Regions from separate parts of the Megasphaera sp. An286 genome, predicted to be linked through region 1. Evidence: riboswitches for the same ligand, from Rfam matches in the RefSeq annotation. Region 1 holds a riboswitch; the other holds the start of a gene.
The links. Region 1 has a riboswitch for FMN ahead of ribD (bifunctional diaminohydroxyphosphoribosylaminopyrimidine deaminase/5-amino-6-(5-phosphoribosylamino)uracil reductase RibD). Riboswitches for the same ligand answer to the same signal wherever they lie in the genome.

Region 1 (4,490 bases):
TTGTAAAGCTATGGACATATTTCCCAATTACGTCGGTTTCCAAATTGACGACGGCGCCGGGATGCTTGTCGATGAGCGTCGTATTGGCCATCGTATGGGGAATGATGGAAACGGAAAATTGGCTGTTGCCTACGGAAACGACGGTCAGGCTGATGCCGTCGATAGCGATAGAGCCCTTTTCGACGATGAACGGCTCCATGTCCTTGGGAATGGAAATCGTAATGACCCGGGCGATGCCGTCGGCGGCGATGCGGGCGATATGGCCGACGCCGTCGATATGGCCGCTGACGATGTGGCCGCCCAGCCTGCCGCCGACCTGCATAGCCCGTTCCAAATTGACCTTCGAGCCGCTCTTGATGTCGCTCAGGGACGAACGGCGCATCGTTTCGTGCATGACGTCGGCCGTGAAGGACGAATCCGTCATGGAGGTCACCGTCAGGCAGACGCCGTTGACGGCGATGCTGTCGCCGAGCTGCGTCCCTTCCAGTACCTTACGGGCCTGAATCGTCAGCTTTATCGAGTCGGGACGGCGGTCCATCTGGCCGACGGTGCCCAATTCCTCAATGATGCCAGTGAACATAAGCTCCCTCCCTGTTCGCATTATACGCTGTAATCAAAATATTGCCGTCGTGCAGCTCGACCGAATCGTAAGACAGGGGCAGGCATTCGTCGAGGGAATCGACGCCGTGGCCGCCGACAGACGACAGGGCCTGTTCGCCGCCGATGACTTTGTCGCCGATAAAGGCGTATATCTTATCGACGAGCTTGTGGTCGAAGAAGGTTCCCTGAATCTTGCTGCCCCCTTCGACGAGGATGCTCTGCAACCCCTGCTTGTACAGCAAGTCCAGGGCGGCAGGCAAATCGATGTGGCGATCCTTGTTCAGCGGAGCCAGCAGGACGGTGACGCCCATGTTTTTCAATTCTCTCATCTTTTCTACCGGGCAGAGGGACGTCGTCACGACGATGGTCGGCGACGTCTTATCCGTCAGGACGAGGGAATTGAGGGGAATATGCCCCTGCGAATCCATGATGATGCGTACCGGCTGGTGCGGTTCGTCGTGGGCTTCGCGGCGGATGCGGCAGGTCAGCAGCGGATTGTCGAGCTTGACCGTATTGATGCCGACGAGGATGCCGTCGTAGATAGAGCGCAGGTAGTGGCCGTAATTGCGGGCCCATTGATTCGTAATCCACTGGGATTTTCCCGTCCGCGAGGCGATGCAGCCGTCGAGGCTCTGCGCTATTTTGACGGCGATAAACGGCTTCTGCACCATCATATTTTTAATGAATACTTCGTTCAGCTGAGCGGCTTCCTTGGAAAGCAGCCCGATTTCGACAGGTATGCCGGCCTGCCGGAGAATGGCCGCTCCCTTTCCCGCTACGAGAGGGTTGGGATCCAGCATGGCGATGACGACCTTGCCGACTCCCTTTTCCACGAGCGTGCGGGCGCAGGGCGGCGTCCGCCCGTAATGCGCGCAGGGTTCCAGCGTAACGTATACCGTCGCGCCCTTTGCCTTGTCGCCGGCTTCGCGCAGGGCCCATACTTCCGCATGGGGCGTGCCGGCCTGGCGATGGTAGCCCGTGCCGACGATTTCACCGTCTTTTACGATGACGCAGCCGACGGCCGGATTCGGCGTTGTATACCCTAAGGCCAGCTTTGCCAGCTCCAGGGCTTTTCTCATATAATCTACCGGTTCCAAATCTGTCATTCCTTTCCTGATAGATTTTGTTATAAAAAATAAAAAGGCTACGGGTATGGAAACCCAATAGCCTTTTGCGCACAACAAAAATAAACGAAACGTCGTCTTTTCCCATCCAGACTATACTGTCGGTACCGAAATCGCATCGGTTCAGCCCCGCTTACGCCAGGCTAGCGGACTATACCGCCGGTCAGGAATTGAAAGCTGCCCTTTCTCACCTTGCCCCAAAGACTATTATTCATATCCACCTATGATTTTAGCACATAAGGGATAGAAATACAAGTACAGACTTCTTACCGCAGCGCGGCGATGGCTGCAGCCCGGTCTGCCGCTCCAAATACGGCGCTTCCCGCAACGAGGAAGGTAGCGCCGGCTTCCTTGACCGCCTGTACTGTATCGGCGTTGACGCCGCCGTCTACTTCTACGACGGCTTCCGTGTTGCCGACGGAATCGAGCAGCGCCCTGGCTTCACGGATTTTATCCAGCGAATAAGGAATGAATTTCTGGCCGCCGAAACCGGGATTGACGCTCATGATGAGGATCATATCGAGCTGCGCCGCCACGCAGGATAAAGACGATACGGGCGTAGCCGGATTCAAGGCAACGCCGCACTTCATGCCGGCGCTGCGGATATGCTGCAGCGTGCTGTCCAGGTGAGGACACGCTTCCTGATGGACTGTAACGTACTGCACGCCGGCTTTTGCCAGGCCGTCTACGTATACGTCGGGATGTTCGACCATCAAATGGGCGTCGAAGGGAATGGAAACGTGCTTCCGCAAGGCGGCGATGATCGGCACGCCGAACGTCAGGTTCGGCACGAAATGGCCGTCCATCATATCGAGATGGATGCAGTCTGCTCCCTTTGATTCTACGTCTTTAATTTCTTCAGCCAGCCGGGAAAAATCGGCGGACAAAATAGAAGGACAAATGTGTATCATACCTATCGGTTCCTTTCGAGAATAGAATTGACGATTTTGCAGTACGTTTCATACCGTTCTTTCTGTATCTTGCCTTCGGCAACGGCATCCTTTACGGGGCAGTCCGGCTCCGACAAGTGGAGGCATGACGAAAAGCGGCAGCGTCCGCCGTAAGGCGTCATGTCAGGAAATAAGGCGAAGACCTCCCCTTTGTCGAGATGTTCGAATTCCAGCGAACTGAATCCCGGCGTATCGATGACATACGTATCGCCTTCCAGCTGCATGATTTCCGAGTGCCTCGTCGTATGGCGGCCCCGCTTTATTTTTTCGCTGACTGAGCCGACAGACAGGTCCCGCCCTAAAATCTGAGACAGCAGGCTCGACTTCCCGACGCCGGACGGCCCGGCAAATACGGTCATCTTATGAGGAAGCAAAGCCTTGATGGAGTCCAGCCCTTCGCCGGTAACGGCAGACACAAGATAGACATCATAGCCGCAGGTTTCATAAAAGGCTTTATAAGCTTCCGCTGTTTCACGGTCTAAATCGCACTTGTTAAAGCACAGCTTCGGATGAACGCCGCCGTATTCGCAGGTCATGAGCAGCTTGTCGACGAGAAACTGATTGGGATCCGGCGATTGCGCCGCCATGATGACAAACATCTGATCGATGTTGGCCACAGCCGGGCGGCGGAGGCTGTTCCGCCGCGGCAGCTGCTTTTCGACAACGCCCTTTCCGCCGCCTAATTCCGTAATTTCCAGCTCATCTCCGACGAGTATCTTCGCCTTGACCTTTCCCCGGCGACGGCATTCGACGAGCTGTCCGGCGCCGATATCTACGTAGTAATATCCGTTGTAATTTTTTATAACGCGGCCTGTAGTCATGATCCTCCTTCAATTAAATGTACTGATCCTGTACTAACGAATTGTTGATATATACCTTGACGCGAGTCTTGCCTACGCCGCTGATATTTTTAGTAATGCTGTCGCCGCCGGACTGGTTCTTGTCATAGACGACACGGGTACCGTTGTCGTCCGTCACGACGATCTGCACGTGCTGACTCGACGCGCCGGAAGGAACGCTGATATTCACCGTGCCGTAATGAGGCGTGCCGGCCGGTTCCTGATTATTGGCGCTGCCGTCGGGGACGGCTGCCGCCGTGCCGTATTCGACGGTCAAATCGACGACGTTGCCGCTGCGCGGACTTTGTTTGACAACCTTAGCTAGGGCGTTGTCCTTGGACGCATCCAGATTGGTCACGTTGCCGACGATATATCCGGCGTTTTCCAAGGTCTTCATAGCCGTATCCAAGGTCATGCCGCTGACGGTCGGCGCATCCTGTCCGTTTTTAGCGTCATTCTTCTTTTCGGCCTTGCGGCAGATAATGACGTCGACCGACGAGCCCTTCGCTACCTTGCGCGGCGAGGCCGGGCTTTGGCTGATGATCTTGCCGTTTTCATATTTTTCGCTTTCGGCGTAATGGACGGAGCCGATGGTCAGGCCGATTTCAGACAGCTTTTTCTTCGCTTCATCCAGCGTCAGGTCCCGCAGGTCGGGCATGAGGACTTCCGAGCCTTGATTGCCCTTGCTGACGGTCAGGTAAATAGTCCGGTTTTCCTTGACGACGGCCCCTCCCGACGGCGTCTGGGTAATGACCTCGCCGACTGGTACTTCGTCGCTTTCTATTTCGTTGACCGAAACGTTGAGGTGTTCCTTGGACAGTATTTCCTTGGCGATTTCCACCTGCTTGCCCGTTACGTCGGGAACGGTAATATCCTGGGTGCTCCAGAAATTGCCGAAGGAAAAGAAAGCCCACATAAACGCGACGACAAAGACGCCAAGCATACCGATGATAATGGATTTTTTCGAATGGCTGCTG
Region 2 (4,490 bases), on a different contig from region 1:
TTTTCCAGTCGGTAAAACAAAAAGAGCATTCCAAGACAGGAATACTCTTTATTCGTCCTTATGATTACCGATATACGAAATCAATCGGCACGGCGAGCGCCGCGGCCGCCGCGTTTTGATTCGGTATTGCGTTTCAAATCCATCTGGCGTTCGTCACTTTCCTTCAGGAATTTACTAAGCCGGTCCTCGAAAGACAACGATGTAGAAGAGCGGCGATTCGAGTCAAAATTGTTGTGCTGGCGGAATTCATGTCTTGGACGGAACTCTTTCTTTTCCGGAGCCGGCTGGGTCTGTTTAATAGACAGGCCGATTTTTCCCTTATCGTCGACAGACAAAACTTTGACGTTTACTTTGTCCTGAACTTTCAAGAAATCGTGCACATCTTTTACATACTCATTAGCAACTTCAGAAATGTGGACCAAGCCCACCTTCTTGTCAGGAAGCTCTACAAAAGCGCCAAATTTTGTAATCCCTGTCACGGTGCCTTCCAATACACTGCCTACTTCGATTGTCATGTTACCTTATATTCCTCCTTGTATGCTTCAGCTTTGCTGATAACACGTATAACGCTATTATACTCATAAACGGCGAAAAATTCAATCGCAAAATAATGTAAATTCCTAAGGCGGAACGCCTCGTCAGCGCCTGTAGGGGATTTCTCCCGGCTCGGCCAGTCCGAACTGTTCCCGCGCCTGTTTTTCTACGGCATCAGGGGAAATAAGCTGTTCTTTCCTGTCCTTCAGCCGCTGGTTTTCTTCCGTCAAGGCCTGCTCCTGCTGCAGCGTCCGCTTCATGTCCTCGTGGATCTGCCACATCTGATACATGCGCAGGCACAAGAAGACTCCTCCGACCAGCAGTATGAGAAGGACGATGCCCTTGTACAGCGTCATCCCCTTCTTTTTTTTCGTACGCCGCCGGCGCACCGTCCCGGTACGTCGGAGCCGCCCATCCCGTTTTTCCGTCATGATTCCGCTCCTTTAATGTAGGCACTGCAACATGCATGCTATAAGTATACCTTCATTTTCACGTAAGATAAAGTTTTTTCTCGATTTAATACGGCCCACTTTCGCAAACGCCGCTGATATTATATAATAGAACGTAAACTATGAAGAAACAGAGGTCTTTGCTCATGAGATATGAACCGATTACTCCTGAAATTTTAAAAAAACTGCAGACTGCCGTCGGCCCTAAAAACGTCACGACAGATCCGGATAAAATGCAGCCCTACTCCCACGACGAAGTGACCGACCCAGCGTACCACCACATGCCCGAAGCCGTCGTCTTTGCCGAAACGGCCGAGCAGGTCGCCGCTGTCGTCCAGCTGGCCAACGACTATCATTTTCCCGTCGTGCCCCGCGGGGCCGGTACAGGGCTGGCCTGCGGCGCCGTGCCCATTTACGGCGGCGTCGTCCTGTCCCTGGAAAAAATGAACCGCATTCTGGAAATTAACGAAGACGCCTTATACGCCGTCGTAGAACCGGGCGTCCGCACGTCGGACCTGCAGGACGCAGCCGAAGCCAAGGGTCTGTTCTACGCCGGCGACCCCTGCAGCGGCGACTCCTGCTTTATCGGCGGCAATATCGCCACCAACGCCGGCGGCAACCGGGCTGTCAAATACGGTACGACGCGCCATCAGGTATACGACGTGGAAATCGTCAATCCGACGGGCCGCATCGTCCAGCTCGGCGCACGCCTGCAGAAGCAATCGACAGGCTACTGCCTCGAGCAGCTGGTCATCGGCTCGGAAGGCACGCTGGGCATCATCACCAAGGCGACGGTCAAGCTCCTGCCGAAGCCTAAATACGCCCTCGATCTGCTGGCCGTTTTCGATTCGCCGGAACAAGCCATCGGCGCCGTCGGAGCCATTTTAAAGCAAGGCATCGTCCCGACCTGCGTCGAATACATGGACAATATTACGATCCGATCGGTAGAAAAATATCTCCATGAAAAGCTGCAGGGCAGCGATTCGGGCAATTACCTCATCGTCGAAGTCGAAGGCATCAATGACGACGACCTGGACGACAAGGCCGTCGCCTTAGACGAGCTCTGCACGCAGCACGGCGCGTCGTCGGTCCTCGTCGCCGACCACAATAAAATCTGGCAGGCCCGCAAGGCCTTTGCCGAGGCAGTCCGCGCCGAAAGTCTCATCGTCAGCAAAGAAGACGTCGTCGTCCCCGTCGACCAGGAACCGCTCCTGCTGGCGGAAATTCTCCGCCTGGCCGGCAAATACGGCCTGATCACCCGCATTGCCAGCCACGCCGGCGACGGCAACATCCATCTCAACATCTTAAAGCCCGACGATACGCCCTACGAAGACTGGGCCCGCCGGGTCGAACAAAACCAGCAGGAGCTGTACGCCTTCATCTACGCCCACGGCGGCCGCTTATCGGGCGAGCACGGCATCGGCTTTAAGCGGAAGCATTTGATGGAAGAATTTACCAATCCCGACGAGCTGGCCATGATGAAAGCTATCAAAAAAGCCCTGGACCCCAACAATATCCTCAATCCGGGCAAAATATTCGACATAGAATAGGCCTGTCCCAGCCCGGCCGGCCGCGGCGGCTCTTGCCAAGGATAGCCATTCTGTGTATAATGATTCATGTAGTCATATATCTTCAGGGCAGGGTGAAATTCCCGATCGGCGGTATAGTCCGCGAACGCTACGGCGTAGGAGCCATGTGCTCGTGATTTGGTGCAATTCCAAAACCGACAGTATAGTCTGGATGGAAGAAGATACGATGAAGCTGCCGCCGCGCAGCTTGTGTTGTGTTGACCAAAAAGCCCTGACGCTGCTGAACAGACCGTCAGGGCTTTATCATATTCAGGAGGTTTTATTGTGGCAAAGGAAAACAGAAAATTCAATACCGTAGAAGAAGCAATCGAAGAATTGCAAGCCGGGCACATCATCATCGTCACCGACGACCCGGATAGAGAAAATGAAGGCGACTTTATCTGCGCCGCCCAGTACTGCACGACAGAAAACATGAACTTCATGGCGACCCACGGCAAGGGCCTCATCTGCATGCCCATGAGCATCGAATACGCCCGTAAGCTCGGCCTGCCGCCGATGGTAAGCGACAATACGGACAATCACGAAACGGCCTTCACCGTCTCCATCGACCACGTCGATACGACGACGGGTATTTCCGCCGTAGAACGGGCGCTGACGGCCCGCAAATGCACGGAAGAAACGGCCCGTCCCGAAGACTTCCGCCGTCCCGGCCATAACTTCCCCTTGATCGCCAAGCGCGGCGGCGTCCTGGCCCGCAACGGCCATACGGAAGCGACGGTCGACCTCATGCGCCTTGCCGGACTGAAGCAAGTCGGCCTGTGCTGCGAAATCATGGCCGACGACGGCACGATGATGCAGACACCGCAGCTGTGGGAATTGGCCGACAAGTACAATTTAAAATTCATCACCATTCACGACCTGCAGAACTACTGCCGCCGCCACGACAAGCACGTCGTCCGCGAAGCCGTCGCTAAAATGCCGACGAAATTCGGCGAATTCAAGATTTACGGCTACGTCAACGACTTGACGGGCGAACACCACGTCGCCCTCGTCAAAGGCGACATCGGCGACGGCAAAAACCTGCTCTGCCGCGTCCACTCCGAATGCCTGACGGGCGACGTATTCGGTTCGTGCCGCTGCGACTGCGGCGAACAGCTGGCCGCCGCCATGACCCAGATCAACGCCGAAGGCCGGGGCATTCTCCTCTACATGCGCCAGGAAGGCCGGGGCATCGGCCTCATCAACAAGCTGAAGGCCTACGTCCTCCAGGAACAGGGCTACGACACCGTAGAAGCCAATGAAAAACTGGGCTTTGCGCCGGACCTGCGCGAATATTGGATAGGCGCTCAGATTCTGCAGGATTTGGGAGCCAAAGAACTGCGCCTGCTGACGAACAACCCGGAAAAAATCTACGGCCTCGAAGGCTTCGGCGTAGAAATCGTAGAACGCGTGCCGATTGAAATGAAGCCCCAGGAGTTCGACGAATTCTACTTGGAAACGAAAAAACATAAGATGGGACACATTCTCCCCCATTTGCGCTGATACGCGCCGATAAAGGGAGCCGCATCGGATTTCGCCGACGCGGCTCCTTTTCGTTACGCCCGTTGTTCCTTCAATATGAATTGATCCTTATGATATTCGATAAGGCCCTCTTTTTTCATCCGGCTCAGCTCTGCTGACATGGCGCTCCGGTCGACAGAGAGGAAATCGGCCAGCTGCTGCCGGTTAAAGGGCAGCGTAAACGACGGCGCTCCCTGCCGCAGCGCTTCTTCCGACAAATAAAACATGAGCTTCTGCCGCGTCGACCGCTGCGACATATAGCGGATTTTCTGGGTGAGCTCCATATTGCGCCGGGCCATGATCGCCAGAAGATTTAAAGCTACCCGTTCCTGAGACTTCGTCAAAACTTGTCCGGCGTGGATGATGCTGTTCACGTTGATAAATAAGACTTCCGTCGGCTCTACTGCGACGACATCTA

Region 2: linked by a shared signal. The riboswitch ahead of B5F80_RS00165 (bifunctional 3,4-dihydroxy-2-butanone-4-phosphate synthase/GTP cyclohydrolase II) and the one ahead of ribD (bifunctional diaminohydroxyphosphoribosylaminopyrimidine deaminase/5-amino-6-(5-phosphoribosylamino)uracil reductase RibD) in region 1 are both predicted to bind FMN.

Annotation. Positions count from the first base shown of each region.
Region 1 covers NZ_NFIY01000004.1:105,370-109,859, reverse strand. Annotated here, with positions in the region: gene B5F80_RS03400 (riboflavin synthase) at 1-580, opposite strand, end outside; gene ribD (bifunctional diaminohydroxyphosphoribosylaminopyrimidine deaminase/5-amino-6-(5-phosphoribosylamino)uracil reductase RibD) at 561-1,697, opposite strand; FMN riboswitch at 1,797-1,933, opposite strand; gene rpe (ribulose-phosphate 3-epimerase) at 1,991-2,635, opposite strand; gene rsgA (ribosome small subunit-dependent GTPase A) at 2,638-3,495, opposite strand; gene pknB (Stk1 family PASTA domain-containing Ser/Thr kinase) at 3,509-4,490, opposite strand, start outside.
Region 2 covers NZ_NFIY01000001.1:44,250-48,739, reverse strand. Annotated here, with positions in the region: gene B5F80_RS00180 (S1 domain-containing RNA-binding protein) at 81-515, opposite strand; gene B5F80_RS00175 (septum formation initiator family protein) at 639-965, opposite strand; gene B5F80_RS00170 (FAD-binding oxidoreductase) at 1,130-2,533, shown strand; FMN riboswitch at 2,608-2,739, shown strand; gene B5F80_RS00165 (bifunctional 3,4-dihydroxy-2-butanone-4-phosphate synthase/GTP cyclohydrolase II) at 2,837-4,054, shown strand; gene B5F80_RS00160 (Crp/Fnr family transcriptional regulator) at 4,108-4,490, opposite strand, start outside.